Trichocoleus sp. FACHB-46: one gene and its partner. Each later gene encodes a partner of the first gene's protein in a complex. Links are inferred from orthologs where the notes say so. Each region holds a gene or a part of one and is shown in the gene's direction. Other genes may lie near its edges.

Region 1 (2,959 bases):
ACTACGACATCGCGATCGAGCTAGAGCGAGCTGTAGAAGAAAAGCTAGGTTCCAAGGGAATTTACCCCAACGTTGATTTCTACTCTGGTCTGGTTTATAGCAAATTGGGCATTCCCACCGATTTGTTTACGCCTGTCTTTGCCATCTCTCGGGTAGCTGGCTGGCTAGCTCACTGGAAAGAACAACTGGCCGAAAACCGCATTTTCCGCCCCACCCAGATCTATACCGGGACTCACGAAGCGCCCTACATTCCGATCGAAAAGCGCTAGTTTTTCTTCCCTATCAACGCTATAACTTAGCTGCGATCGCCCCCTAGATCTACTAGTGATGGGTCATGCCCCCCTTGCTGTTCGGGATCAAGCTTGTCAGGATAAGCAAAGTGACGATTTTCAGGAACTCCAGCCCTCAAGCGTGTTGTTTGGGGGTTTTTTGTATGGCAATTCCTAATGAGTTGTGAAAGGCCCTCCACAGGAAGTACGCCTCTCACAACTCGCTAAAAATTTTCTATGGAATCCATAGAGTTTTAGCAAATTAGATTTTTAGATGGGTTGAAGTGAGGGCAGAGCCGCCATCCTCAGTTAAAAATGCTAGGGCTTTAATAGGTACAACTTCTTATGGCTAAGACCGCTGACAAGCCCGTCCAGCGATATACTAGGCACTGTAGAAGTCAAACATTCTTCATAAAGAAACTTAAGTGATCAGTCCATTCTAGTTAGCTGCTGGATTGAGAATTTAGACAGCGACCACAAACTATAAAGTTGCCCACTCAGCAGCTTTTAATTTGGTTGAACGAACTCAGCGATCGCCATTATTGAAAACATGAATCCAGGAATTGACCTACAAGGAAGTTTTATCCAAGCGCTTGTGCAGCTAGGCTTACCCGCCGATGTTGCCAGACTCGTTTGGCTGCCCCTGCCGATGGTTGTAATGCTTCTAGGCGCTACCGTCGGTGTGTTGGCTTGTGTTTGGCTAGAGCGGAAAATCTCAGCCGCCGCTCAACAACGGATTGGCCCAGAGTTCATTGGTCCTTTGGGAGCCCTCGCTCCGGTGGCTGACGGCCTCAAGCTAGTCCTGAAAGAGGATATTATTCCGCTCAAAGCCGACCCTATCCTGTTTACCCTAGGACCCGCGATCGTCGTGATTCCGGTATTTCTGTCCTACCTAATCGTACCTTTCGGACAGAATCTGTTAATCACTGACCTGAACATTGGCGTCTTTCTCTGGATTGCCCTCTCTAGCATTGCCCCCATTGGCCTGCTCATGGCTGGGTATGCCTCGAATAACAAATATTCCTTGATCGGGGGACTGCGGGCAGCCGCTCAGTCAATCAGCTACGAAATCCCCCTGGCTTTGTCGGTCTTAGCGATCGTAATGATGTCGAACAGCCTCAGCACGATTGACATCGTCAACCAACAAGCGGGCTACGGCATTCTAGGATGGAATATTTGGCGGCAACCTGTAGGCTTCTTGATTTTCTGGATTGCTGCCCTCGCTGAATGTGAGCGCCTCCCCTTTGACTTACCAGAAGCGGAAGAAGAACTGGTCGCTGGCTATCAAACTGAGTACACCGGAATGAAGTTTGGCCTCTTCTACCTCGGTTCCTATGTCAACTTGGTCCTCTCAGCCCTCTTCGTCGCTGTGCTATACCTGGGTGGTTGGGAATCCCCCATTCCCCTAGGTTTAATTTCCAACTGGTTCGGCATTAGCGAAACGACGCCTTGGTTGCAAATTATCACTGCAACTTTGGGCATCACCATGACCCTGCTGAAAGCCTATTTCCTGATCTTCCTGGCGATCTTGCTGCGTTGGACAGTACCACGGGTACGGATTGACCAACTCCTCGACTTAGGATGGAAGTTTCTTCTACCTGTAGGCTTGGTGAACTTATTACTGACTGCGGCCCTTAAGCTCACCCTTCCCTTTGCCTTTGGTGGCTAGGTTGGGTAGCTAAAACTACAGCTTAGACAGCCTCGGATGAAGCTGGATATCGAATTGTTAGCCAACTGTATCCTGACTTCATCCCTCTCCCTTCAAGAAGTAAGCTCCATCCTTCATCCTTCAAGAACGGTGACTCCATGCTCAAGTTCCTCAAACAAGTTGGCGACTACACCAAAGAGGCGGTACAAGCCGCTCGCTTCATTGGTCAAGGCTTATCTGTAACCTTCGACCACATGCGCCGACGACCCATTACAGTCCAGTATCCCTACGAAAAACTAATTCCCTCTGAGCGGTTTCGGGGGCGGATTCACTTTGAGTACGACAAATGTATCTCCTGTGAAGTTTGCGTCCGAGTTTGTCCGATCAACCTGCCAGTCGTAGATTGGGAATTTAACAAAGAAACCAAGAAGAAACAGCTCAAGCACTACAGCATTGACTTTGGAGTTTGCATCTTCTGCGGTAACTGTGTGGAATATTGCCCCACCAACTGTCTGTCGATGACGGAAGACTACGAGCTATCAACCTACGATCGCCACCAACTGAACTATGACAACGTGGCTCTAGGTCGCTTGCCGTATAAAGTCACAGATGACCCAATGGTGACACCGCTACGAGAGCTAGTTTACTTACCCAAAGGTGTCATGGACCCTCATGATCTGCCCCCCGGTAGCCAGCGAGCAGGCCAGCGCCCGGAAGAGATTTCGGAACAGCTTGAGCAAAATTCTGAGAAGACCCAAGCCTAATTAGCTTGACGCGCATGCATTCTAAGGAGATTAAAGGATAGTGAATCTAGCGGAAGGAGTTCAGATTGTCTCATTCGGCCTGCTAGGTCTGATGATGATTGGGGCAGCTCTTGGTGTGGTACTGCTGTCTAATATCGTTTACTCAGCCTTCTTGCTTGGTGGTGTGTTCATCAGCATTGCTGGGCTATACATTTTGCTGAATGCGGGCTTTGTCGCTGCGGCTCAAGTGCTTATCTACGTGGGAGCCGTCAACGTCTTGATTCTGTTTGCCATCATGT
Region 2 (3,066 bases), 190 kb from region 1 along the record:
AGGAGCCGCGATCGCGTTGCTGAGGGCGCTCCATTCCTTCACTGCAAACCGTAGAGGCTGAGAAACAGTAAGAACCCCAGCCCCAAACCTCCGAAGATTAGTAAATTTTTCTGCCCAGGGGTGAGTTGGTTGACTCCAAGGCCATAGCTTAAGTTTTCCCGAAAACCGGAAGCGGCACCTGCTGGTCCAACACTTGTAAACTGTGTAACTTTGGCACCGCAAACTGGACAGCGCCAATCAGCAGGCAACTCTTCAAAAGCAGTTCCTGGGGGAATTTGACGCTTGTCATCCCCCTTCACCGGTTCGTAGACATAGCCACATGCTCTACACTCATGGCGGTCTAGAGATTGAGGATCAACAGCTTCAGTGCTCATGACGAGAAAAACAGAGGGGTGAGGATTTGATCTAGGCCAACGATCTATATAGAAGATCTATATAAAAGATCTCTTCCTTAAAATATCTGTTAAAGATTATGACACACCCTGTTAATCTTCCTGTCATGTGCCTGTCGTTTCCCACCAAGTGCTAACTATAAAAATTCTGAAACCAACTCTATGGCTTACTTGTAATGGCACCCTGCCACTCTTAGAGCAGCCAGCAAAAGAGATTTACGATGCAGTAAATGTATTGAGTGGAGTGATGCACCAGGAATTTATACTCAAGAAGTGGGTAAGTGGGTTGAGTCCTAAGGCCAATTTAGCTTGACTGAAGGATGAACTCGGCAGTTTCTGTCGAGCCACCTCATAAGGCGCTCCAGTTTACGGTGAGCGTGTCAAAATGTAAATGAAAAGCAGCGCAAGTTCTTTCACTAAAGCGGTAGTTATTAGCAGTGTTTGTTCTTAGTGGTTACGAGTACTTTTTAGGCTTTTTAATTATCTGTAGCCTGGTACCTGTCCTGGCCCTGAGCGCGTCTAAGTTATTGCGCCCTCGGCTCCGAGGTCCTGAGCGTCGCACCACCTACGAGTCAGGGATGGAACCCATTGGGGGTGCCTGGATTCAGTTCAACATTCGCTACTACATGTTTGCCCTAGTCTTTGTCATCTTTGACGTAGAGACAGTGTTCTTGTACCCCTGGGCCGTCGCGTTCAACCAATTGGGGTTGCTAGCTTTTATCGAAGCCCTAGTTTTTATTGCGATTCTCGTGATTGGTCTAGTTTACGCTTGGCGTAAAGGAGCTTTGGAATGGTCATGAGTCCCAAAGATGCGGCTCAAAATGGCGGAATTTTGCAGCCAAATGAACAAATTATCAACCCCATTGAGCGTCCCCAAGTGACGCAAGCGCTGTCAGAGAATGTCATTTTAACGACTGTAGATGACCTTTATAACTGGGCGCGCCTCTCTAGCTTGTGGCCTCTGTTATATGGAACTGCCTGTTGTTTTATTGAATTTGCGGCTCTCATCGGCTCCCGCTTTGACTTCGATCGCTTTGGTTTAATTCCGCGTTCTAGCCCGCGTCAAGCTGATTTGATTATCACTGCGGGCACGATCAACATGAAGATGGCTCCCGCTTTAGTCCGTTTGTACGAGCAGATGCCTGATCCGAAGTACGTGATTGCAATGGGTGCTTGCACAATTACGGGTGGAATGTTTACCGTAGACTCGCCTACCACAGTGCGCGGCGTGGATAAGTTGATTCCTGTCGATGTCTATTTACCCGGTTGTCCCCCACGTCCAGAAGCAATCATCGATGCAATCATCAAGCTGAGAAAGAAAATCGCCAATGACTCGATGCAAGAGCGCGGCAAGCAGGGCCAAACTCATCGCTACTACAGCATTGCTCACAAGATGAAGCAGGTGCCTGACATCACGACGGGGACTTATCTGCAAGTTCCAAGTCGTCAAGCGCCACCTAAGGAACTTACAGAAGCAATGGGCCTACCCGTTCCACCCGCTTTGAAAGCCGCAGAGAAGGAGGAAATTCGTCGTGGCTGAAGAATCTAATGCCCCTGAAAATGGAGCGGAACAGGCTCAGACACCAGCTCCTATCGTCGAGGCTGGTAGAATCTCCAAGTGGCTGAGTGAGAACGGATTTGAGCATGAGTCCTTAGGGCCTGATCGCTCTGGCGTAGAAATGCTCAAGGTCGATCGCGATTTTCTGATTCCGATCGCGACTGCTCTTTATGCTTATGGCTTCAACTACCTCCGCTGCCAAGGTGGATATGACGCGGGGCCTGGGCAAGAGTTAGTTAGCTTCTATGACCTCACCAAGGTCAGTGACTACAGCGATCGCCCAGACGAAGTGAGAATTAAAGTATTTCTCCCTCGCGAAGAGCCCAGAATTCCCTCCGTCTATTGGATTTGGAAGACTGCCGACTGGCAAGAGCGAGAAGCTTTTGACATGTTTGGCATTGTCTACGAGGGACACCCTGACCTGAAGCGCCTGCTGATGCCCGAAGATTGGGTGGGCTGGCCGCTCCGCAAAGACTATATCTCGCCCGACTTCTACGAGTTGCAAGACGCTTACTAATTTGAGTTTGCTGCGAACAATTTAAACCTCTCCCCGCCTACGGCACCCCTCTCCTTCAAGGAGAGGGGATGGGGGAGAGGTTCTTTGTTTGAGACTTAAGCCGTTTTTGACCAGGAAACGTAAGGTAGTTTGGCAGCAGTCGCCCGAATTTGATCGGCTTGGGCGACGAGTTGACCGCAAGCATCCCAAGTGCCACTGGTGAACATTTGCCATGGACCTGCACCCATCGTCACGGGAAGGGTAAGGTCCCCACATTGCACCTGCATGGTTTCCAGGTCTACTTTGACTTCTGCCTGAGGATTAGCCGCGATCGCCTCTTGTAACTGCTTAGCATCTTCTGGAGCCGCCATCACACAAGGCACTCCTAACGCCACACAGTTACCAAAAAAGATTTCTGCAAAACTCTCACCCACGATCGCTTCAATACCCCATTTAGCAAGAGCTTGAGGCGCATGTTCACGCGAGGAACCACAGCCGAAGTTGCCGTTGACTACTAGGATCTTGGCTCCTTGGTACTGCGCCTGATCAAAAGGATGCTGCCCTTGGGTTTGAATGCGATCGTCTGCAAATACTTGTGCGCCTAAACCATCAAACGTGAC

What was found. The genes of interacting proteins can lie anywhere in the genome.
Region 2: the proteins of nuoH (region 1) and H6F72_RS13450 are in contact, whole or in part, in a crystal structure (PDB 6Y11), measured with the Thermus thermophilus proteins. The link is inferred for Trichocoleus sp. FACHB-46 from one-to-one orthologs. Residues at the interface, in WP_096411122.1 of Thermus thermophilus: Arg36, Val44, Arg45, Met46, Gly47, Pro48, Asn49, Arg50, Val51, Leu57, Gln58, Ala61, Asp62, Ile64, Lys65, Ile67, Phe68, Lys69, Glu70, Ile72, Val74, Glu223, Ala224, Glu225, His233, Thr234, Glu235, Tyr236, Ser237, Trp241; in WP_096411117.1 of Thermus thermophilus: Arg16, Glu17, Gly18, Leu24, Leu27, Val28, Trp30, Gly31, Arg32, Asn34, Ser35, Trp37, Thr54, Asp55, Ala56, Asp59, Ala61, Arg62, Phe63, Gly64, Glu66, Val67, Phe68, Arg69, Ala70, Ser71, Arg73, Gln74, Ala75, Asp76.

What each region holds. Positions count from the first base shown.
Region 1 is NZ_JACJOD010000022.1:103,976-106,934, forward strand. The notes cover bases 66-2,878. They hold nuoH (NADH-quinone oxidoreductase subunit NuoH), read left to right. Parts: upstream 66-819; coding sequence 820-1,938; downstream 1,939-2,878. Other genes in these bases: H6F72_RS12600 (citrate synthase), read left to right, coding at 66-269; ndhI (NAD(P)H-quinone oxidoreductase subunit I), read left to right, coding at 2,076-2,681; H6F72_RS12615 (NADH-quinone oxidoreductase subunit J), read left to right, coding at 2,722-2,878. In the rest of the region: more of H6F72_RS12600, read left to right, coding at 1-65; more of H6F72_RS12615, read left to right, coding at 2,879-2,959. UniProt on the Escherichia coli protein: NDH-1 shuttles electrons from NADH, via FMN and iron-sulfur (Fe-S) centers, to quinones in the respiratory chain. The immediate electron acceptor for the enzyme in this species is believed to be ubiquinone.
Region 2 is NZ_JACJOD010000022.1:297,883-300,948, reverse strand. What follows is about bases 141-3,060. They hold H6F72_RS13450 (NADH dehydrogenase subunit K), read left to right. Parts: upstream 141-1,188; coding sequence 1,189-1,932; downstream 1,933-3,060. Other genes in these bases: leuD (3-isopropylmalate dehydratase small subunit), read right to left, coding at 2,563-3,060; H6F72_RS13445 (NAD(P)H-quinone oxidoreductase subunit J), read left to right, coding at 1,925-2,467; ndhC (photosynthetic/respiratory NAD(P)H-quinone oxidoreductase subunit C), read left to right, coding at 830-1,192; H6F72_RS13460 (rubredoxin), read right to left, coding at 141-374. In the rest of the region: more of H6F72_RS13460, read right to left, coding at 39-140; more of leuD, read right to left, coding at 3,061-3,066. UniProt on the Escherichia coli protein: NDH-1 shuttles electrons from NADH, via FMN and iron-sulfur (Fe-S) centers, to quinones in the respiratory chain. The immediate electron acceptor for the enzyme in this species is ubiquinone.